Regions from separate parts of the Nocardiopsis sp. NPDC055551 genome, predicted to be linked through region 1. Evidence: riboswitches for the same ligand, from Rfam matches in the RefSeq annotation. Region 1 holds a riboswitch; each other region holds the start of a gene.
What was found. Region 1 has a riboswitch for thiamine pyrophosphate ahead of ACWGSK_RS11550 (ECF transporter S component). Riboswitches for the same ligand answer to the same signal wherever they lie in the genome.
Positions count from the first base shown of each region.

Region 2: linked by a shared signal. The riboswitch ahead of thiO (glycine oxidase ThiO) and the one ahead of ACWGSK_RS11550 (ECF transporter S component) in region 1 are both predicted to bind thiamine pyrophosphate.
Region 3: linked by a shared signal. The riboswitch ahead of thiD (bifunctional hydroxymethylpyrimidine kinase/phosphomethylpyrimidine kinase) and the one ahead of ACWGSK_RS11550 (ECF transporter S component) in region 1 are both predicted to bind thiamine pyrophosphate.

Region 1 is NZ_JBSHJJ010000005.1:252,203-260,028, reverse strand. It holds gene ACWGSK_RS11560 (energy-coupling factor transporter transmembrane component T family protein) at 1-261, opposite strand, end outside; gene ACWGSK_RS11555 (ABC transporter ATP-binding protein) at 258-1,778, opposite strand; gene ACWGSK_RS11550 (ECF transporter S component) at 1,781-2,422, opposite strand; TPP riboswitch at 2,497-2,604, opposite strand; gene ACWGSK_RS11545 (transglycosylase domain-containing protein) at 2,680-4,845, opposite strand; gene ACWGSK_RS11540 (maltotransferase domain-containing protein) at 5,588-7,555, shown strand; gene treS (maltose alpha-D-glucosyltransferase) at 7,655-7,826, shown strand, end outside.
Region 2 is NZ_JBSHJJ010000004.1:328,648-336,473, forward strand. It holds gene pknB (Stk1 family PASTA domain-containing Ser/Thr kinase) at 1-1,943, opposite strand, end outside; gene ACWGSK_RS10075 (thiazole synthase) at 2,308-3,105, opposite strand; gene thiS (sulfur carrier protein ThiS) at 3,109-3,321, opposite strand; gene thiO (glycine oxidase ThiO) at 3,348-4,550, opposite strand; TPP riboswitch at 4,548-4,659, opposite strand; gene ACWGSK_RS10090 (Rv2175c family DNA-binding protein) at 4,747-5,106, shown strand; gene thiE (thiamine phosphate synthase) at 5,187-5,849, shown strand; gene ACWGSK_RS10100 (SDR family oxidoreductase) at 5,968-6,861, opposite strand; gene ACWGSK_RS10105 (DUF418 domain-containing protein) at 6,929-7,826, opposite strand, start outside.
Region 3 is NZ_JBSHJJ010000006.1:29,963-37,788, reverse strand. It holds gene ACWGSK_RS12345 (SGNH/GDSL hydrolase family protein) at 1-289, shown strand, start outside; gene rocD (ornithine--oxo-acid transaminase) at 360-1,634, opposite strand; gene ACWGSK_RS12335 (acyl-CoA synthetase) at 2,005-3,666, shown strand; gene ACWGSK_RS12330 (DUF368 domain-containing protein) at 4,061-4,987, shown strand; TPP riboswitch at 5,055-5,153, shown strand; gene thiD (bifunctional hydroxymethylpyrimidine kinase/phosphomethylpyrimidine kinase) at 5,142-5,945, shown strand; gene ACWGSK_RS12320 (alanine/glycine:cation symporter family protein) at 6,019-7,437, opposite strand; gene ACWGSK_RS12315 (DUF6457 domain-containing protein) at 7,646-7,826, opposite strand, start outside.

The DNA.
Region 1 (7,826 bases):
CCCGATGGCTCCTTCGAGGCCCTGTTCGCCGTACAGGTAGTTGACCGCGGCGCTGCTCAGACCCATGAGCACGAAGGGGCCGGCCAGGATCAGCAGGGTGCGGCGGTCCACCCCGCTGAAGGGCACGCACAGCAGGACGGCGGCCAGCACGATGCCGCCGGTGACCACGTCCACGGCGGGGACGAGTCCGATGCCGATGCCGAGGGCGGCGATCAGTTTGGCTGCGGGATTGAGTCCGGTGAGCCGGGGGACCTCGCTCACTCGGCCTCCTCGGCCACGGCGCGCCCGTCCGCCACACGCACCCGCACGTCCGTCAGATGACGCAGGAGCAGCCCGTCGTGGGTGGCCACGGTGATGGCCCGGCCCTCGGCTCGCAGATCCGCGAGGAGCTCCACGAGCTCGGTCCAGGTGCGGGTGTCCTGGCCGAAGGTGGGCTCGTCCAGGGCCAGGACGTCGGGGGCGTGCAGGGGGCCGGAACTGAGCGCGGTGGCCACCGACAGACGGCGTTTCTCCCCGCCCGAAAGCGTGTACGGGTGCACGTTCGCCAGATGGGTCAGCCGCAGCCGTTCCATGAGTTCACCGACCCGGCCCTCGGTCTCCGTATCGCTCAGACCGGCCCGCAGCGGGGCGAACCGGAGTTCGTCGCGGACCTCGGTGGTCACGAACTGGTCCTCGGCGTGCTGGAAGACGGTGCCCACGTGGCGGGCCAGCCGTCGGGCCGGCCAGCGGACCAGTGGACGCCGGTCGATCTCCGCCAGGGTCCCGCGCGGCACCACCCGACCACGGTGCGGTTTGGTCAGGCCCGCCAGCAGGGTCAGGAGGGTGGACTTGCCCGCTCCGTTGGGCCCGGTCAGCGCGGTGACGGCCCCCGCGGGCACGGTCAGGTCCACGTCTTCGAGGACGGTGCGCGGGGCGGCCGCCCGCACGCCCAGTTGGAAGGGGGTCCGCGCCGTCACACCCCGCGCCGCCAACATGGGCGCTCCCCCGGGGGCCGAGGGTAGGTCCGGTGAGGGTTCCTCTCCGGGTACCCACACCCCCTGTTCGGCCAGGGACCTCCCGTGCTCGGCGAAGACCTTCGCCGGCGCCCCGTCGGCGATCACGCCACCGCCGGGTTCGACCACCACCACACGGTCCACCAGGTCCATGACCTCGGCGACGCGGTGTTCGACCAGAACGAGGGTCGCCTCGCTCTCGGTGAGCAGGCGGGCCAACAGGTCCCGGACCAGCGCGCCCCCGACCGGATCGAGGTTGGCGGTGGGCTCGTCCAACAGCAGCAGACGCGGTCGCATGGCCAGTGCCCCGGCGATGACCAGGCGCTGCTTCTCCCCACCGGACAGGGCACCGGTGGAGTGGCCGATCCCATAGGGGAACCCGACCTCGACCAGGGCACGTTCGACCCGCGACCAGATCTCGTCCGGTGCCACCCCCAGGTTCTCCGGGCCGAACGCCACGTCGTCGCCGGCGCGCGCCATCACCAGCTGGGCCTCGGGATCCTGCGCGACCAGACCCACACCGCCGCGCCCCCGGGAGGCGGGCTCGCCGTCCACCCGGAGCAGGCCCTCCTGGTCGCCACCGATGGCGCTGTCGGGCCCGGTGAGACCGGCCAGGGCGTGCAACAGGGTGGACTTGCCCGCGCCGGAGGCGCCCAGCAACAGGACCCGCTCCCCGGGTTCGATGAGCAGGTCGACGCCGCGCAGGGCGTGGGCGGCGCGGCCCGCGTGCTTCCATCCCCAGCCGGAGAGTTCCACACACGCGCCGCGCGCGTTCGTGCCGGCCATGGTCAGCCCTTGGCCGAGGGGAAGGGTGCCAAGGCCCCGGACCGGGCCAGGGCGGTGGTGAGCAGGCGTCCGCCGACCCCCGCGATCAACGCGCCGCTCACCAGGACCAGGCCGCCGTAGACGAGCTGGTGCGACAGCGGCCAGGTGGCGTAGTAGACGACGGCGTCACGGATGGCCGGGGAGATCCCGGCGAGGGCACCGGCCAGCGCGGCCACGCCCATGCCCCAACGGCGGTAGAGGAAGAGCAGGAAGACCAGCTCGGGCAGCAGCCCCTGCATGGCGCCCTCCAGGACCACCGTGACGCCCCATTGGGAGCCCAGCAGCGCGGAGACCGAGGCCGCGGTGATGGAGGTGAGCACGGCCGCGCCGGACCGTCGGATGATCAGCCCGCCGAGGACTCCCGGAAGCAGCCAGACCCCGTAGAGGATCGCCTGCGCCGGGGGGAAGAGCACGAACAGCGGTCCGGTGATCGTCCAGACCACGCCCCACAGCCAGAACACCACCCCCACCGCGGCGCCGAGTACGGCGGCCACCACGATGTCCACGGTGCGCCAGGCCCCGAACTCGGCGCGGATCCAGTCCTTGATCCGGCCGAGAAGTCCACGACTCGTACCGGCGTGCCCGGCTCCGGTGTCGATACCCATCGAAATGAGGTCCCTTCGTCGAGGTCGACGAGGGGAATGCGGCCGAGAGCGTCTCCCGCGCCGGCGGCACGGAGATGACGGATTCCACGACTTCCTTCGCCGGCATGACCCGGATCAGGTGTGTAAGGGTCTGCGGTCCGATGCCGCACTCTCAGCGCTCACGCGCTCCCCTGTCGGTTCTCCTCCATTATGCGTCAACAAGGAGGGCCGTGGGATGTTTCCATCCCACGGCCCGATTCTTCCGACTCCATCGCAGGTCAGGCCTCGGTGTCGGATTCGTCGTCCTTGGACTTCGGTGGCTCGGCGTCCGGGTTGCCGAAGGCCCCGGGCGAGCCCGCGAAGTCCTCGGCCTCCAGTTCGGCGGTACCGCCCCGCATGCTCTCCTGCCAGATCGGGCCGGGCAGGCTGCCCCCGTAGACGATGCCGTAGTAGCGGCCACCGATGGTCACGCCCTGCAGCGGGTTCGCCTCGCCGCCGCGCACGTCGCCGACGACCACGGCCGAGGAGAGGTTCGGGGTGTACCCGGCGAACCAGGCGTAGGCCGCGCCGTCGGTGGTGCCGGTCTTGCCCGCGACCGGTCGCCCGAGGTCCAGACCATTGGCGGTGCCGCCCTTGAAGGGCTGCTGTAGCAGGTGGTTGACCCCGTCCGCGGTCTGCTTCTTCACCGCTCGTTCGCAGTGGGAGTCGGCGGTGACCCGTTCACCCGTGCCGTCGTCCCGGATCGCCCGGACCGGGCGCGGCTCGCAGCGGGTGCCACGGGCGGCGAAGGTCGCGTAGGCGTTGGCCACGTTCAGCGGGGACACCTCCTGGTCGCCCAGGGTGAAGGAGCTCCACACCCCGAGGTCGCCACCGTCGGCGCGGTGTATCCCGACCGCCTCGGCGGTCTCGGAGGTCTCGCACAGGCCGACCCGACGCTGCAGCTGGGCGAAGTAGGTGTTCACCGACCCCTTGGTCCCGCTGAGCATGTTGTGTCCGCCCTCGTCGCTCTCACCGGCGTTGCGGACGTTCCAGGACGACATGGTGCCGCCCTCGCAGTTGGCCATGCCGCCGACCGACATGCTCTTGGGCGAGTTGAAGCTGGTGCCGTACCCCAGGCCCTTCTCCAGGGCCGCGGCCAGGGTGAAGGCCTTGAACGTCGACCCGGCCTGGAATCCGCTGGAACCGCCGTCGGCCTGGTCCACGGCCAGGTTGATCGAGGTGGTGCCGACCTTTTCGTCGTCGAACCCGTAGCGCAGGTTCTGGGCCAGGGCTCGCACGCGGCCCGAACCGGGCTCGACCATGGCCTGGGCGGAGAACTTGGTGGAGTCCTCGTGCGGGACCCGGCGGTCGATGGCCTCTTGGGCGGAGTCCTGCGCCGCTCGGAGCAGACTGGTCTGGACGGTGAAGCCGCCCCGGGAGATGCGCTGTTCGCGCTCGGCCTTGGTGTCGCCCAGCAGGTCGGATTCGAGGAGCCAGCGCATCGTGTAGTCGCAGAAGAACGGGTACTCGCTCTCGGCGCAGCTGCCCCCGCGCGGCGTGGCGTCCACTCCCAGGCCCTTCTCCTTGTGCGCGGCGGCCTCTTCGGCGTCGAGGTGTCCGGTGGCGACCATCCGGTCCAGCACGAGATCGCGGCGTTCCCTGGTCTCATCGGGGTTGTTGATCGGGTCGTAGTACGAGGGCGCTCGGACCAGACCGGCCAGTGTCGCGGCCTGCCCGGGGTCCAGTTCGGCGGCGGAGGTCGAGAAGTACCGTTCGGCGGCGACCTCGACTCCGTGCGCGCCGGCCCCGAAGTAGGCCAGGTTGAGGTAACCCTGCAGGATCTCGTCCTTGGTGTAGCGGTCCTCGATGTCGATCGCGTAGCGCAACTCGGTGAGTTTGCGGGTGATCGTCCGGGCGCTGGCCTGGTCGACCTCTTCCTCGGTTTCGGCGGTCTCGATGAGGAGATTCTTGACGTACTGCTGGGTGATGGTCGAACCACCCTGTGTGTTCCCCTGGGCGGTGCGGATGGCGGCGCGGAGGACACCGCGCAGATCGAGGCCGTTGTGCTCGTAGAAACGGTCGTCCTCGATCGCCATCAGGGCCGTGCCCATCCAGGGGCTCATCTCGTCGAGGTCGACGACATCGCGTTCGCGTTGGGCGACCTCGCCGAAGGGCTCCCCCGAGTCGTCGGTGAGCAGGACGCGCGACGACGGGTACGGAACGTCGAGGTGGTTCGGCAGGGACATGAACCCCGCGGCGGCGTCCCTGGCCACGATCCCGGCACCGCCGACCAAGGGTATGACCAGGGCCGCCGACAATAGCCCGGCGATGAGGCCGAGTCCGGACAGACGCAGGATCGCCTCGCGTCGTTCCTTGCCGCCGCCCCCTTCCAACTTCGCGGTTCCGCCCTCCACCAGGGCTCGGGCTCTGTCCCCGAACCGACCAATACGGCTGGACTCCGTCACGTCGCCCCCTACGGCCGTGTGCGGCCCGGTGCCACGTGGCACCGGGCACTGCGTCGACCACACTCGCAGTCGGCCCGCAAAGGGAACTCCGTCAAATCGGGCGTGTCACCGAAAAGCTTCCTCAATCCCCGGCAAAGCACCCAGAAACGCCACAGCACGGCCACAGTGGACTGTTCACGAGGAACCAGCCGCAATTAATCTCGACATCAAGACGAGAGTCCCGACGAATCAGCCGGCGCGAGAAGCGCTTCCCCCGAATACGTGACAATTGATCCCTGTGGGTCACAACGGACACATGGGGATGTCCGGAATACGCCTCGCCCTGCCCGGCGCACATTCGTTCATCCCTACCCGCATGGACCTCGTGCACAACATGGGAGAAGAATTTACCGACTTTTCACGAAGAGGCACGGGAAAGCGACTACAGAAACCCCAGAATCCACAGTGGCGAACTGCCCGGTTTGCGAGGTTTCCCAGGGTGAAACCCGACAAATACCAGGTCCATCCCACCGAGGCCAGTGTGATGAGGATCACATTAATTATCCGGCCCCGACACTCTTCCAAACCCCACTAGAGGACCGACGATAGACAGCGGAGGGCACCGAAGCCGCAATCTGGACAGTTTCCGATCCAGCACTTCGTTGACCCCGTTCTTCGTTGGATTAAATTCCGATTAATTCCGCACGCGAGTCGCCGCGTGCTGCCCCATAACGCCCGAACCACGACAATGACGGTGTAGCCAGTGATCGGACGACTGCCCATCCTCGATATCTCTCCAGAGAACGTTCTCGGCCCGGTGAAGGCGGTGCCCGAAGAACGTTTCACCGTCGGCGCGACGGTGATCCGCGAAGGGCACGATTCCCTCGCCGCGGGCGTCGTCGTCCACTCACCCGAAGGGCGCCGACGGCCCCTTGTCCCGATGCGGGAGAAATCCCCCGGAACCGACCGCTACGAAGCCGAGATCAGCCTGCCCGCCGAGGGACAGTGGTCCTTCTCCATCGAGTCGTGGAGCGACCCCTTCACCACCTGGCTGCACGTCGCCCGCGTGAAACTCCCCCTCGACACCGACACGGACCTCGTCCTGGAGGAGGGCGCCCGCCTACTGGCCAAGGCCGGCCGCCGCGTCCCCCGCAACCGCGACCTGGCCAGGGCCGCCAAGGTTCTGCGTGACACCTCCCTGGCCCCCATGGAAGCCTTCGAGGCCGCCGTCACCGACGACGTCGTCTCCGCAATGGAGCACGACCCCGTCCGTGAGCTCGTCACCAGGTCCAAGCGGACCAAGGTCGTCGTACACCGCGAACGCGCCCTGTTCGGTTCCTGGTACGAGTTCTTCCCCCGCTCGGAGGGCGCCCAGGTCGACACCGCGCCCGGCCAGGAGCTCTCCGGCACCTTCGCCACCGCCGCCAAACGGCTGCCGGCCATCGCCGACATGGGCTTCGACGTGGTGTACCTGCCACCGATCCACCCGGTCGGCGCCGCCCACCGCAAGGGTCGGAACAACACCCTGCACGCGCGCGCCGGCGACCCCGGGTCCGTGTGGGCCATCGGTTCGGCCGACGGAGGCCACGACGCGGTCCACCCGGACCTGGGCACCATCGCCGACTTCGACGCGTTCGTGGCCGAGGCCGCCGAGCACGGCCTGGAGGTCGCCCTGGACCTGGCCCTGCAGTGCTCCCCCGACCACCCCTGGGTCACCGAGCACCCCGAGTGGTTCACCACCCGGGTCGACGGTTCCATCGCCTACGCGGAGAACCCGCCAAAGAAGTACCAGGACATCTACCCGCTCTGCTTCGACAACGACTTCGAGGGCCTGTACACCGAGGTCCTTCGGGTGGTCCGGCACTGGATGGACCACGGGGTGCGGATCTTCCGGGTGGACAACCCGCACACCAAGCCCGTCGCGTTCTGGGAGCGTCTGCTCGCCGACGTCGCGCGCACCGACCCCGACGTGCTCTTCCTGGCCGAGGCCTTCACGCGCCCCGCCATGATGCGCACCCTGGCCAGGGTCGGCTTCCACCAGTCCTACACCTACTTCACCTGGCGCAACGGCAAGGACGAGCTCACCGACTACCTCACCGAGCTCAGCCGGGAGACCGCGCACTACCTGCGCCCCAACCTGTTCGCCAACACCCCCGACATCCTCAACGCCTACCTCCAGGACGGCGGCCGCCCCGCCTTCGAGGCGCGCGCGGTGCTGGCCGCGACGCTCTCCCCGACCTGGGGGATCTACTCGGGCTTCGAGCTGTGCGAGAACACCCCCGCCGCACCCGGCAGCGAGGAGTACCTGCACTCGGAGAAGTACGAGTACCGCCCTCGCGACTGGGCCGGGTCGGACGCCTCCGGTACGACCATCGCCCCGCTCATCACCCGGCTCAACGAACTCCGCCGGGCCCACCCCGCCCTGCGCGAGCTGCGAAACCTGAGGTTCCACCACGTGGACAGGCCGGAGATCGTCTGCTTCTCCAAGCACCGGCCCGGCGCCTGTGGTGAACCCGACGACGCCGTCATCGTCGTCGTCAACCTCGACCCGCACCGGACCCATGAGGCCACGGTGCATCTCGACCTGCCGTCGATCGGCCACACGTGGGAGGAGGACATCAAGGTGACCGACGGGCTGACCGGCCACTCCTACACATGGCGAGCCGACAACTACGTGCGGCTCGACCCGGCGACCGGGCCCGCGCACGTGTTCACCGTCAGCGGCAGATAGCGGGTCGGGGCACCGGAACGCGGCGGTCACAGCACCGCCGCCGCCCGGCTCCCGCACGCCTGTTGATCCGATGTCGAACATTTTGGTGGGGAGCAGTAGATGAGCAACGACGAGTCCGGACCCGGCGCACACGAGCACGCCGAACATGGTCCGCTCGCGCCGGCCACCGGGGCCGCGACCGGCCCGCTCATGTCCTCGGGAGGTACCGGTGAACCCCACTGGTACAAGCACGCCGTCTTCTACGAGGTACTGGCCCGGGGGTTCTTCGACT
Region 2 (7,826 bases), on a different contig from region 1:
TCGTCGTCCCCGTCGATGACCACACCGCGGGGCGTCGCCGTGATCGTGATCTCGGTGCCCTCCGGGGCCTCCCCGGAGTGCGACTGATGACCGATGATCCGGCCGCCCAGGATGCGCTCCACCTCGACCTTGAAGCCGGCGTCCTCCAGGGCCTCGCGGGCGTCCTTGATCTTCTCGCCGACCACGTCGGGGATCTCCACGTCCGGCGGGCCGGTGGACACGGTCAGGGTGACGGTGGACCCGGGACCCACGTTGGTGCCGGTGTCGGGTGTCTGGTCGATGACCTGACCCTCATCGACGTTCTCGCTGTCCTCCTCGACGATCTCGACCGTCAGGCCCAGCTCCTCCAGGGTGGACTCGGCGTCCGCGCGTTCCTCACCGGCCAGGCTCGGCACGGGGATGCCCTTACTGACGGTGAGCGTCACCGTCTCCTCACGGTCGGCGGTCGCTCCCGCCTCGGGCTCGCTGGAGATGACCTGACCCGGATCGACGTCGGGCGACTCGACCTCCTCCTGCTCGATCCGGTCGGCGACGAAGCCCAGGTCCTCCAGGTCCTTGAGGACGTCGGCGATGTTCTGCCCGGCGATGTCGGGCATCTCCACCTCCTGCGGCCCCTTGGAGACGTACACGGTCACCGGGTCGCCGGGGGAGAGCCGCTCGCCCACCTCGGGGTCGGTGGAGCCCACCTCGCCCACGGCGACGTCGCTGTAGACCTGATCGTCGGACAGGTCGTAGATCAATCCGGCCGACCGGATCTCGTCCCGGGCGACCTCGGGCGTGGTGCCGACGACGTCGGGGACGGGTTCGTAGCGGCCCAGCAGGAACCACCAGCCGACCACGCCCACGAGCAGCGCCATGGCGGCCGCGCCCACCACCAACAGGCGGTTGCGCGAGAACCAGGAGCCGCCCTCGTCGTCCGGGCCGTAGTCGTCGTCGTAGTCGGCGGCGGCGTTCATGTCGACGACCATCGTGGCGTTCTCGGTACCCGGTCCCGCGCCACCCGCGATCAGCTGGGGCGCGGTCATGGTGACGCCCGCCGCGCCGGTGGGCGCGACCGGGGTCATGCGCTCCTGGGCGCCCGAGGGCGACTCGGGCAGAGTGCTCAGGACCTCCAGCACCTTGGACAGGTACTGACCGGCGTTACCGGGCCGGTACCTGGGGTCGCGCTCGGTGGCCTTGGTGAACAGGGCGTCCACATCGGGGGAGAGCCCCGGCAGGAAGTGCGAGGGTCTCGGCACGTCCTCGTTCACGTGCTGGTAGGCGATGGCGATGGGGGTCTCACCGGTGTGCGGCTGGCCACCGGTGAGCAATTCGTAGAACATGATGCCCGCGGCGTAGACGTCGCTGCGGGCGTCGGCCACGCCCTTCTCGATCTGTTCGGGCGCCAGGTAGGCGGCGGTGCCCATCAGGGTGCCGGTGCGGGTCAGCCCCTGGTTGGACTGCTCGACCGCGCGCGCCAGACCGAAGTCGGCGACCTTGACCCGACCGTCCTCGGTGATGAGGACGTTCTCGGGTTTGACGTCACGGTGCACCATGCCGGCCTGGTGCGCGGCGCCCAGGGCGGCCAGCACCGGGGCCATGAAGTTCAGCGCCTGACGGGCGGTCAGCCGGCCGCGCTCCTTGAGCAGGTCGCGCAGCGTGCGCCCCGGTACGTATTCCATGGCCAGGAACACGTGTCCCTGGTCCTCGCCCTGGTCGAAGACCTGGACCACGTTGGGGTGCGAGAGCTTGGCGACGGAGTGCGCCTCGTTGATGAATCGCTGGACGAAGGAGGGGTCCTGAGCCAGGGACGGGTGCATGACCTTCAGAGCGAGTCTGCGGTCCAGCCTGAGGTCGTGGGCGACGTAGACCGTCGCCATACCACCACCGGCGATCCTGGACTCGACGAAGTAGCGACGGTCCAGCGTCGCGCCTACAAGCGGGTCGGAAGTCGTCATGTCCACGGCGGAGTTGTGTCCTTGCTGCGGGGAGCGCGGGAGATCGCGGCCGATGGCGCGTACCCGACACCAGATGTCGAACCGACACGATAGCGGAATCCGGAGTCGGTTCTGCCCCGCGGTTCATGGTCGCGGCGGCCCCGCACTGTGCGACACACGGGCCGTCCGTGTGCGCTCGGGGGGTGCGCGCGCCTGGGCTGTCTCGGTGGGTGCGGTGCCCTCTCACGGCACACACATTCCATCCAAGGTAGGGGACGACACCAAACCTTCGCTTGGCGCCGCACCGGCCGGCTCTTGACCGAGGGCCGCGGCGACCGCTCCGACCTGCCCGGACACGGACCTCGGACGGGCAGGTCGAGTGGTACTTCGCTCAGACCACGTCGGGACTGGAGGCAAGGGCGTGCCGCCGGATCGGGATGCGCCCGGCACGGCGGGCGTCCCTACCGGCCCGGACCGCGTCGCGCATGGCCCGCGCCATCAGGGCCGGGTCTTGGGCACGGGTCACGGCAGTGGCCAACAACACCGCGTCGCACCCCAGTTCCATGGCCAGGGCCGCGTCGCTGGCGGTACCGATGCCGGCGTCGACGATGACCGGCACGCCGGCCTGTTCGACGATCAGCTCCAGATTGTGCGGGTTGCGAATGCCCAGACCGGAGCCGATCGGAGCGGCCAGCGGCATGACGGCGGCGCAGCCGAGCTGCTCCAGACGCCGGGCCAGCACCGGGTCGTCGTTGGTGTAGGGCAACACCGTGAAACCGTCGTCCACGAGTGTCTCCGCGGCCTCCAACAGCTCCACCGGGTCGGGAAGCAGCGTGTGCTCGTCGGCGACGACCTCCAGCTTCACCCAGTCGGTCTCCAAGGCCTCGCGCCCCAGCCTGGCGGTGCGCACGGCCTCCACGGCGGTGAAGCAGCCCGCGGTGTTGGGCAGTGGACGGATGCCGTTGCGGGACAGGACGTCCCACACCGATCCCTGCGTGCCCGGGGCGACCCGGCGCATGGCCACGGTGGTCAGCTCCGTCCCCGAGGCCAGCAGGGCCTCCTCCAGCACCTCCAGGGAGGGCGCGCCGCCGGTTCCGGTGATGAGGCGGGAGCCGAAGGGGACGCCGGCGATGATCACGGGGTCTTCGACGGTGTCGACATCGGGCCGGGTGTCGAGGATGTCGGTCATGGTTCAGCCTCCCTGTACGGCGGTCAGGACGTCCACGCGGTCGCCCGGCGTCAGGTCCGTGCCGGCCCACGCGGTGCGCCGCACCACCTCGTCGTTGATCGCCACCGCGATCCCGCCGGGGATCGCCCCGTCGCCGGCCGAGGTGAGGTCGCGTACGACCGCCTCGACCGTGGTGGCCGTGCTCTGGCGACTCTCGCCGTTGATGATCAGTTCCACAGTCACTCCCACGTCGTCGGTTCGTCTCACGCGCCGCCATCGGACAGCGGCCGGTCGGCGGCGAATCCATGCGCGTATTCGGGCAGGGCCCCGGTCGTGAGCGCCCGCACCATGACCTCTCCGGTCACGGGGGCCAACAGCACCCCGTGCCGGAAGTGGCCCACGGCCAGGTGCAGTCCCGGCACCCGGGTGGGGCCCAGCAGGGGTCGGTTGTCGGGGGACCCGGGGCGCAGGCCCACGCAGGTCTCGGTGACCTCCAGCTCGGTGACCCCGGGAACGAGTTCGCGCGCGTCCCGCAGCACCTGCCAGAGCCCGCCCGCGGTCAGGGCGGTGTCGTACCCCAGCTCCTCCTGGGTCGCGCCCACGATGACCTCGCCGTCGGCGCGGGGCACCAGGTAGACCGGGAAGCCGCGGACCAGGCCGCGCACCGTCCGCTCCACGAGCGGGGGCTCCCCCTCACGGACCCGGGCGCGCAACAACTGTCCCTTGACCGGCCGGATCGGAGGCAGCACCGGCGCGGGCAGGGTGATCCGGTCGCTCAGGCAACCCGCGGCGAGGACGACCTGGTGGGTCGGCAGAACGGTGCCGTCGGCCAGGTGCACTCCCAACCGGGCCCCGTCGGGACCGGGGGAGGAGACCTCGGTCACGGCCCCGGCCACCTCGCGCGCGCCCGCGCGTTCGGCGGCCCGGGCCAGGGCCGGAAGTAGACGGCGGGGGTCGACGGAGTGATCCTCTGGGGCCAGGACCCCGCCCCGCACCGAAGGGGCCAGGTGGGGTTCCAACCGGCGGCACTCTCGACTGTTCAACCGCTCGGTGGCGATGCCCAGACGTCGTTGCAGGTCGTGGAGTTCATCGAGGACGGCCAGGTCGTCCCGGTCGAAGGCGACCAGGAGCGTTCCGGTGCGGTGGTGGCCCACCGACATGGCGGAGTCCGCCTCCACCTCGGCGACGAAGGAGTCGTACATCCGCGCGGAGCGGACGCCGAGTCCCATGAGTTCCTCCTCACCGAAGATCGCCTCGGTGGCGGGCGTGAGCATGCCCGCCGCGACGGCGGAGGAGGAACGCGCGTCGGCGGGTTCGGTGACGGGATCGGGCTCGACCAGGGTGACGTCCAGACCGTGTCGGGCCGCCCGCCAGGCGACGACCCTCCCGATGACGCCGCCACCGACGACGACCACACCATCGGTGTCGGAACCGGTCCTGTAGCGGGAATCCTCGAAGTCGCGCATGGTGCGCGCTCCCCTCCCTTCGCCGGCATGATCCGGATCAGGTTCGTGCGGTCGGAGACTGCTCGGTCTCCCTCTCAGCCGGGTCCACCCGGCTCCCGCGGGACATGTCTGTTCGCTCCCCGCCATCCTAGGCCAGGTGACCCCGCACGGGTTCGGGCGGTCCTCGGTGGCCGGTGGGGTGTGGCAGATTGGGAGGGTGACACACAAAGACCTCGACATCGACGAACTGGTCGGCGACTGGCTGACCCTGCGCGAGGCGGCCGAGCCGCTGGGCGTCAGCCCGAACCGGATCAAGACGTTCATCCGCGAGAACCGCCTCATGGGCGTGGTTCGCAAGGGAGAACTCTCCATCCCCGCCGCCTTCCTGGACGGTGACGACCTCGTCAAGGGGCTGCCCGGCACCATCGTGCTGCTCTCCGACGCGGGTTTCTCCACCGAGGAGGCTCTGCGCTGGCTCTTCACACCGGACGACACCCTTCCGGGGACCCCGATCCAGGCCATGCGCGAGAACCGGGGCACCGAGGTGCGTCGCCGCGCCCAGGCCATGGCCTTCTGAGTGATCGCCGTTCGCTCCATGGGGCGCACCGGGGGGTGCGCCCTTGGGCCCCTCGACGACCAGGGCCTAATGTGTCGGGTGTGAGGACCAACCACGGAACCAGCCTGCGCGAGCGCCTGGACGCATCCCTTCTGTACCTGTGCACCGACGCCCGTACCGAGCGCGGTGACCTCGCCGAGTTCACGGACGCGGCCCTGGCCGGAGGGGTGGACATCGTCCAGCTCCGGGACAAGGGGCTGGAGGCCCGCGAGGAACTCGCCGCGCTGGAGGTCATGCGCGAGGCGTGCGAACGCCACGGCGCGCTGCTCGCCGTCAACGACCGCGCCGACATCGCCCGCGCGGTGCGCGCCGACGTTCTGCATCTGGGACAGCGCGATCTGCCCGTGTCCATGGCCAGGGACATCATCGGCGCGGACCCCGTCATCGGGCGATCCAACAACGACGTCGAGGCCGCCATGGCCTCCGCCGAGGAAGCCGGCAGCGACTACTTCTGCGTCGGACCGACCTGGGCCACCCCCACCAAGCCGGGACGCCCTGCCGCCGGCCCGGCCCTGGTGGAGAAGGCCGCCGCACTGGGGACCGAACGACCCTGGTTCGCCATCGGCGGCATCGACCTGACCACCATCGACGAGGTGCTCGACGCCGGCGCCTCGCGTGTCGTCGTGGTGCGCGCCATCACCGAGGCGGAGGACCCCCGTGCCGCGGCGGTCGCCCTCAAGGAACGGCTCACCGCGCGGGCCTGAACCGAGGCGACGCCTCACCGGACCCGGTGACGGGGAACCTCCCGGGGATCAGCACCTCGGGTCCGCCGAACTCGACCGCGCACTCCGCACGGCGGTGGTCGGGAAGAGACCGCCGATGTCAGACCGCGACGTGCGCCAACGCGCTCGGATGACGGCGCAGGAAACCCTCGATGGATTGCGCCGGGTGCCCGGTCAGGCTCGGCACGGTATCGGCCACCACGTCCATCTCCCCGTTCGCGATCGCCGCGTACGACGACGCCCACCCCTCGACCTCCCACTCCGCGGCTCCGGTGCGCCGGCGTGACTCCAGCGCCTCCTCCCAGTTCTGGGGCACGTAGTGGATGGTGCGGCCGGTGAGCCTGCCCAGCTTCTCCACCGTGGCGCCCACCGACAACGCCTCCGGGCCGGTCACGTCGTAGGTGGTCCGCTCCGACGCGGCGATCACCACGGGGTCGGTCAGGACGGCGGTGGCCACGTCGGCCACGTCGTCCCGGGACACCCACGCGGCCCGACCGTCACCGGCCGGGCCGCGCACCACTCCCTCGTCGTCCACCCAATGGGGCAGCAGGTCCAGGTACAGGCTCGGTCTCAGGAACGTGTAGGACACACCGGTGGATCTGATGTGCGCCTCGGTGAAGAAGTGCGTCCGGGCGAAGGTGAAGGTCGAGGCCGGGCCCGCACCGAGGAACGACAGGTACACGATCCGGGAGACCCCCGCCTCGACCGCCGCGTCCACCGCGCTGACGTGGGTCTCCATTCGTTCCTCGGACTCGGTGGCCGAGACCAGGAACAGGGTGTCCACCCCCCGACAGGCCCGCGTGAACCCGGCCCCGTCCTCGTAGTCGGCCATCGACGCGCTGCTGCCCGGGTACTCCGGGGCGCGATTGATGTCGCGCACGATGAATCGCTGTGTCGACCCGAGCCGAGCGATCCGGGCGGCCACGCGCCCGCCCACCGCTCCCGTGGCTCCGGTCACCCCTATGGTGTGGTTTGTCATGTGATCGTCACCCATGACAGCCATCCTGGAGTATGGGGACGTGCCGGCCGCTCATCGGCACGCCCCTTTTTGAGCTCATCGGTCAGCGGGTGGTGTGCTCTTGGGGAGCCTCCTCGTTCCCACCCGTGACAGGGGCGATCGTACGGGTGATGCGCCGGTAGGTCAGGCGGCGCAACAGCACCTCGGCCGGGCCACGACGCCCCGCGCGCTCCAGCGCGTAGGCGCCCACCACGGTGAGCAGCCACACCCCGACCGCGTACAGGAACATCGTCCACGAGGACATGTGCGCGGCCAGCCCCAGGCCCCATGCGGCCAGCAGCGGCGCGCACAGCACGGATTGGGCCAGGTAGGCGCTGAGGGAGCGCTTCCCCGTCGCGCTCAGGGCGCTCACCAGGATGCCCCGGGTTCGTCCCCGTTCCCGGACCCGGTACGCCACCAGGGCGATCAGCGCGACGTACCCGAGCCCGCAGAACAGGCCGGTCGACATGTGCGGGATGGCCAGCGCCTGCCCCTGGATCGGGGCCAGGTCCCACACGCCGATCTGGGCCAACGCCAGGGGGAGACCGCCGAGCCAGCCGACGGTGATGCCCACGATCGCGACCCCGCGCAGCAGGGGCAGGTTCCGTTCCGGCTCCTCCAGGATCCGGCGGCGCGCGGCCCAGAACCCGAACAGGGCCGCGGCGGGCAAGGCCGGGATCAGCAGCCCCTGCCCGACGCTGAGGGGCCAGGCCAGCATTCGCATGACCGCGGCGGACAGGATGGACGTCTCGGCGATGTCGGCGGCCGTGACCAGAACGTCCTGATCGCCCATGTCGACCTCGCCGAGGATCGGCAGGAGCAGGAGGACGATCACGGACAGGAGCGCGAGCAGGCCGGTCAGCACGGCGCCCCACACGAGCAGTGTCCCGCTCTTGCGCCGGAGGAACAGCCATCCCAGGACCAGCCCGAGCATGCCATAGGCGCCGAGGATGTCGCCCATC
Region 3 (7,826 bases), on a different contig from region 1:
CATCGTTCTGGGCGAACTGGGCGAGGGGCTGAAGGTGGACCGCGCGAGCTTCCATCCGACCGCCGAGGGGCAGCGCTCGGTCGCCGAGCGGGTGCGCCTACAGATCCTGGAGGGTCCCGAACGGGTGCTGTACCAGTCCCGCGACCGGTTGGAGAGCGTGTCCCCGGAGAAACTGTCCCGTGAACTCGGTGGTCCGCTGGACCCGGTGAACGGCGAGCCCGAGGACGAACCCGCCGCCGACGAGGGTGCGGAGGAGGCCGCCGAGGCGGACTCCGACACCGACTCCTGACCCGGTTCTCGATCGACGCTCGGACGGCCGGTGGAGGCGGGGGCCGCGAACGGCCCCCGCTCCCCCGTCGCTACTTCTTCTCCGCCTTGAGTTCGGCGATGACCTCGGCGAAGCGGTCCAGACCCCAGTTGAGGTCCTCTTCGGTGATCACCAGGGGCGGCGACATCCGCACGGTGGAACCGTGCGTGTCCTTGACCAGGACCCCGTGCTCGGCGAGCCGCTTGCACAGCTCCTTGCCGGAGGCCAGTTCGGGGTCGACGTCCACGCCGGCCCACAGGCCGATGCTGCGCGCCGAGACCACCCCGTCGCCAACGAACTCGTCCAGCCGGCGTTTGAGGACCTCGCCCAGTTTGCGGGCGTTCTCCAGGTAGGGGCCCTCACTCAGCATGCGCACGACCGTCTCTCCGACGGCCCCGGCGAGCGGGTTGCCGCCAAAGGTGCTCCCGTGCTGGCCGGGCTGGATGACACCCAACACGTCCTCGTCGGCGACCATGGCCGAAACCGGCAGGATGCCGCCGCCCAGCGCCTTGCCGAACAGGTAGGCGTCCGGGACCACCCCGCTGTGCTCACAGGCCCGGATGGTGCCGGTGCGACCCAGTCCGGCCTGTACCTCGTCGGCGATGAACAGCACGCGGTTGTCGTCGCAGATCTCCCGGACCCGGGGCAGGTAGTCCGCGGGCGGCACGATCACGCCCGCCTCGCCCTGTACCGGCTCGATGAGCACCGCGACCGTGGTGTCGTCGACGGCGTCCTCGATGGCCTTGGCGTCCCCGTAGGCCACGGAGCGGAAGCCCGGCGTATAGGGGCCGAAACCCGTCTTCGCCTCCGGATCCGAGGAGAAGGAGATGATGGTGGTGGTGCGTCCGTGGAAGTTGGCGCCCGCCACAACGATGGTCGCCTGGTTCTCGGGAACGCCCTTGACCTCGTAGCCCCATTTACGGGCCACCTTGATGCCGGTCTCCACCGCCTCGGCACCGGTGTTCATCGGCAGGACCTTCTGCTTGCCGACCATGTCGGCCAGGTCTCTCACCCATGGTCCGAACCGGTCGTTGTAGAAGGCCCGGCTGGTCAACGTCACCCGGTCGAGCTGGGCGTGCGCCGCCGCCAGGAGGTCGGGGTTGTGGTGGCCGAAGTTCATGGCCGAGTACCCGGCCAGGCAATCGAGGTACCGCTTTCCCTCGACGTCCGTCACCCAGGCGCCACGGCCCTCGGAGATCACGACGGGAAGGGGTGAGTAGTTGTGCGCCGATCTGGCCTGCGCGAGTTCGATGTGGTCCGAGCTGGAAAGTGCGTGTCCGGCGGGGTTTCCGGCGGAGTCCTGCTGTCCCAGGTTCTGGGTGGTCATCTAGCCGCTCCGATCACCATTGACCGATGTCAGACAGTAGATACCCACCGTGGGGCCGGGTAGAGCCTCCGCGGCGGGATCCCCAAGAGTTGAGCAGATCATCCGGTGAGCACACAAGAGGTGGCCGACATCACCGCGCGCGACCGACGCCCGAAACCCATGTGCGCTCCATGCCGGTACACCGCCTGAGCGGGGCTCTTCCGAACCCCGGTCACAAGGGGGTCACGGGCATGGTCGCGCAGGTGACGCGGTACACAGCCCTCACCACGATCAGCCCGGTTTCTGACGGGTACGGTCGCCGTACAGTCACAGCCGCCGCGAGCGTCTTCGCCGGGGACGGCCGTCACACGAACGCCAGGGAGGATCTGCCGTGCCACACACGTCTTCGGATACCCCTTTCTCCCTCCCTGCGCTGATGGCGGCGGTGGCCGAGGCCGTACCGGAGCGGATCGCCCTCGTCGCGGGCCCACGTCGGCTCACCTACCGCGCCTTGGACGAACGGGCCACCCGATTGGCCCGACACCTGGTCGGCGCGGGTGTGCGCCCTGGTGAGAACGTGGCGATCCTGTCGTTCAACCGGGCCGAGTGGATGGAGTCGTTCCTCGGTGTGCTGCGCGCCGGAGCGGTGCCGGTCAACGTCAACTACCGGTACGTGGCCGGTGAACTGCGACACGTACTGTCCGACTCGCACGCGGCGGCGCTGATCGCCGAGGACTCCCTGGCCGCCACGGTCACGGCCATCCGACCGGATCTGCCACGACTGCGCCACGTGCTGCTGTTGGCCGACGGCACCGAGCGAACCGCCGAGGGGACGGACTACGAGTCCGCCCTGACCGCGCAGGGCGAGGACGTCGGAACCCCCCGGAGCGCGCTCCCCGGCACGAGCGGCGACGACCACTACCTGCTCTACACCGGCGGCACCACGGGTTACCCCAAGGGTGTGCTGTGGCGCCAGGCCGACGTCTTTCGCGCCGCCGTGGAGCGCCGGTCCCCCGGCACGCCGCGCGCTCGCACCCCCGATGAGGTGGCCGAACGCGCCGTTCGCTGTTTCCCGCAGCGCATGCTGGTCCTGGGTCCGGTCATGCACGCGGCCGGGCAGTGGCACGCGTTGAGCATGCTGCTGTGCGGCAAGCGCGTGGTGCTGTCCACCGACCGCAGCTTCCGGCCGGACCGTGTGCTGGAACTGGCGCACCGCGAGGGCGTGCACGCGCTCCAGCTGGTGGGCGACGCGATGGCGCGTCCCCTGGCGCGGCACCTGCTCACCGAGCCCGAACTGTGCCCTGACCTGACCTCGGTGCGTTCCGGTGGTACCCCGTTGACCCCGGCGGTGCGCAACCTGTGGAGGGCCTGGCGCGGAGACGTGACCCTGGCCGACTCCTACGGGGGTTCGGAGACGGGTGTGTGCGGTTCGGCGACCGCCCCCGACGAGGCGGCCACGGTCGCCGACGCCACCGACCGTCGCAGCTTCACCATGGGCGGCAGCATCTCGGTGCTGGATGACGCGTTGCGTCCGTTGCGGCCGGGGTCGCCACAGGTCGGACGGATCGCGCGGACCGGCCGGATCCCCTTGGGCTACTACAACGACCCCATCGCCACCGCTCGTACCTTTCCCACCGACGCCGAGGGGCGACGTTGGGCGTTGTCGGGCGACTACGGGACCCGGGCCACGGACGGTTCGATCGACCTGTTGGGCCGGGGCAGCGTGGTCATCAACACCGCCGGGGAGAAAGTGTATCCCGAGGAGGTGGAGGCCGTGCTCAAGGCCCACCCGTCGGTGGACGACGTGATCGTGGTGCCCGCCCCGGACGAGAACCTCGGCCAGCGGGTCACGGCCCTGGTCTCGTTGGCCCCCGGAAGCGACCCGGACGAGAAGGCGTTGCGCGCCCACTGCCGGGTTCGGTTGGCCGGGTTCAAGGTGCCCCGGACGGTGCACTTCGTGGACCGGGTCCGGCGCACCGCCGTGGGCAAACAGGACTACCGTTGGGCCACTTCGGTGGCCGATGAGGGCGCCCACAGTCCCCGATCGCGGTGACCCGTGGAGGTCTCCGAGGGGTCCCCTCGACCTCCCTCTGTGGTACCCCTCATTTCGGTCTCCGAGTCAGTACACCATTAAGCATCCGAAACGCGGTTTCGGCGCCCTCTCGATGTCTCCAGGACAGTTCCGGGACGCTTTCCGCCCTCATCGACGACGCTAGAATGGCCACACCCGGCCCGGGGGCCGCGGTCCCCTTCCCCCATCGTGTGGCCGGAGTGACGAACCTCGGCGTTGGGCCCGGGATCGTACCATCGGCGGATTCATCGAGGTCCGCGCCGACCCAAGCACCCCTTTGATCGTCCGGTCCACCGTGGATACGGGACCGGCGACACCATCAGGACGGAGGACGGCGTCCCCTTTCCGGCTCCCCGGAAGAAGCGCCCGAGCATTCATGGCCAACTCAGTAGGCTCCTACATCTTCAACGCGGTGCGCGGCGGGGCCGTGGGCACCTCCGAAGCACTGCCCGGTATCAGCGGCGGCACCGTCGCCCTGATGGTCGGTCTCTACGACAAGCTGATCGGTGGCGCGGGCCACGCGGTCAGCGGGATCAAGCGCTACGTCACCGACGTGCCCCGAGGACGCGGCAAGGACCGTGCCCGGGAGCAGTTCCGCCAGGTGGACTGGGGCGTCCTGATCCCCGCCCTGATCGGTATGGCCTTCGCGCTCATCCTCGCCGCGGTCTTCCTGGCGCCCCTGGTCGAGAGCCACACCCAGTACGCCTACGCCCTCTTCTTCGGACTGGTACTGGCCTGCCTGTGGATCCCCTACACCGGCGCGGGCAAGACCTGGAAGGCCTGGCACTACCTCCTGGCCCTGGTCTTCGCCGCGCTCTCCTTCTTCCTCACCGGGTTGCCGGGTGCCAACCTGCCCACCCATCCCGTGGTGGTGTTCATCGCCGCCGCGGTCGCGATCTGCGCCCTGGTCCTTCCAGGTCTGTCCGGATCCTTCATCCTGCTGGCCCTGGGTCTGTACGAGCCCACCATGGCCGCCCTGCGCTCGGTCGACATCCCCTACATCGCGGTCTTCGTGCTCGGCATGATCACCGGTCTCGCCCTGTTCGTGAAGGTCCTGCAGTTCCTGCTGGAGAACCACCACCACGTCACCCTGGTCGTGCTCACCGGTCTCATGGCCGGTTCGCTGCGCGCCCTGTGGCCTTGGCAGTCCGAGGAGCGAGAGATCCTGCCGATGACCGACGTGCCCGTGACGCTGGCCTTCACCGCGCTCGGCTTCGTAATCGTGGTCGCTTCGATCGTGTGGGAGCACCGCACCCGCGCCCAGCGCGAGCACGAGGCCGGTCACCAGAGCGTCTCCGTCTGACCCTTAGAGTCGTACCCACAACCACATACCGAGTCGGGGTCGAGCGAGCGCTTCACGGCGCTTCGACCCCGACGGCGCGGGGTGCCGGGGAAACGACCCGGCTGAGAGCACACCCGTCGAACCTGCCCTAGTTCGTACTAGCGAAGGAACGCCCATGAGCGTGCACAACGTCGTGTCCATCGCCGGAAGCGACCCCAGTGGGGGCGCCGGCGTCCAGGCGGACCTGAAGTCGTTCTCCGCCCACGGGGTCTTCGGGATGAGCGTGGTGACGGCGTTGACCGCCCAGTCCACGCGCGGGGTCACCGGGGTTCACGGTGTCCCCGCTTCGTTCGTCGTCGACCAGATGGAGACACTGTTCGGGGACGCCACGGTCCACGCGGTCAAGGTGGGAATGCTGGGTACCGCCGAGGTCACCGAGGCCGTGGCCGCCGCGATCGACCGACACGGGCTGCCGAACGTGGTGGTGGACCCGGTGATGGTCGCCAAGAGCGGCGACCGGTTGTTGGAGCGTTCGGCGATGGAGGCGCTGCGCGGAGAACTGCTGCCGCGCGCCGACCTGCTCACACCGAATCTGCCGGAGGCCGCCGACCTGCTCGGCGAGGAGGAGGCCACGGACCTGGCCACGATGCGCTCCCAGGCCGAGAGGCTTCTGAAGCTGGGGCCGCGTCGGGTCCTGCTCAAGGGTGGTCACCTGCCGGGTACCGACAGCGTCGACCTGTTGGTCGACGGGGAGTCCGCCCCGGTCGAGCTGAGCGCCACGCGCGTGGCGACCCGCAACACCCACGGCACCGGCTGCACCCTGTCCTCCGCGATCGCCGCGCTGATCCCCCAACGCCCGGACGTGGCCACCGCCGTGGCCGACGCCAAGACCTGGCTGACCGAGGCGCTGCGCCACGCCGACGAGATCGACGCCGGCGGCGGCCAGGGCCCCGTGCACCATTTCCACGCCTGGTGGTGATCACACGAAGGGGGGACCGGCCCGTGCGGACCGGTCCCCCCTTCATATTCTCCCCGTGGGGCGTGCGAGTCGGCTAGCGCTGGACGTCGTCCATCACCGCGTCCGGGTTACGCCAATCGGGGTGACCGAAGAACCTCTTGCTCTCCGCCACGATGACCGGGGACAGCAGGAGCAACCCCACCAGGTTCGGCAGCGCCATCAGGCCGTTGGCGATGTCGCTGAACAGCCAGACGGAGTCGAGGCTGGCGACCGAACCGATGAAGATGATGACGATGAAGATGAGTCGGTAGGGCAGGACCAGCTTGCGTCCGCCCAGGAACTCCACGCACCGCTCACCGTAGTAGGCCCAGCCGAGCAGGGTGCTGAAGGCGAAGACGGCCACGGAGGCCGCGACGACGTAGGCGCCCGCGGTACCGAAGGTGGGGCTGATGGCACCCAGCCCCTCGGTCATGGCCTGCGACGTCAGCAGCGAACCGTCCTCGGCCTCGTCTCCCTGCCACACACCGGTCACGATGATGACCAGGCAGGTCATGCTCACCACGATGATGGTGTCGATGAAGGTCTGGGTCATGGAGACCATGGCCTGACGGACCGGCTCCTTGGTCTTGGCCGCGGCGGCGGCGATACCACCGGTGCCCAGCCCGGACTCGTTGGAGAAGATGCCGCGGGCGAAGCCCATCTGGATGGCGAGCATGACACCGGCGCCCGCGAAACCGCCGACGGCGGAGGTCCCGGTGAAGGCGTCGGTGAACACCAGCTGGAAGGCGGGCAGGAGCGACTGCCAGTTGGCGATGAGCACGACGAGGCAGATGCCGACGTAACCGATGATCATGATCGGCACGAGGCCGGAGGCGACACGACCGATGCTCTTGATGCCACCGAGGATCACTCCGCCGGACAGGATCATCAGAGCGAGGCCGATGACCCACGGCTCCAGCGGGGTGACGCTGCTGACCTGTTGGGCCACGGTGTTGGCCTGGGTGCCGTTACCGATACCGAAGGCCGCGATGGCGCCGAAGACCGCGAAGGCGACACCGAGGAAGGTGCCGAGCCCACCCTTGATCCCGTACTTGAGGTAGTACATCGGGCCGCCGCTCTGCTCACCCTTAGCGTCGGTGCGGCGGTACTTCACCCCCAGGAGGGCTTCGCTGTACTTGGTGGCCATACCGAAGATGCCGATGAACCACATCCAGAACAGCGCGCCCGGGCCACCGACACCGATGGCCAGCGCGGCGCCCGCGATGTTACCGACGCCGACGGTGGCGGCGAGCGCGGTGCTCAGTGCCTGGTAGTGGGAGATGTCGCCCTCGACGGAGGAGTCCTCCTTGCGACGGACGAGGGCGAGCCAAAGGGCGTGCGGGAGCCTGAGCAGCTGAAGGAGGCGCAGCCGGATGGTGAGGAAGACACCGACACCCAACAACAACGGAATGAGGACGAAGGGTCCCCAGATGACGTCGCTGATGATGCCGGCCATCTCAAGGAGTTGGTCCACAGGGGATCTCCCTTTCGGTGAGTGCGTGGGGCCGAGAGATCCGAGGGTGGAACAGAGGGACCGTTGTTCGCGGAGTCACATCGGCACAGGTGGGTGCATTTCGATATCGGCAAAGAATGACACTGACGCGTAACGAACGAATCACATGTGTTCGACATGAACGTTGCGCCGCGCCGGTGTCACCTCGGGTGCGCGACGGGGCGCACCCTCAGTCCGCCTTGTCCTCGTCCTCGGCGTGGGCCAGCGCGAGCCTGCTGAGCGCGGCCGCGGCCTCCTCCGGGTCCGCCCCCCTACCGACCGCCACACCCAACAGATAGGTGGTCAGCGGTGCCGCGGGGCGGGCGACGGAGTGCGCGGCGTCGCGGGCCAGGTCGAGGATCCTGTCGACG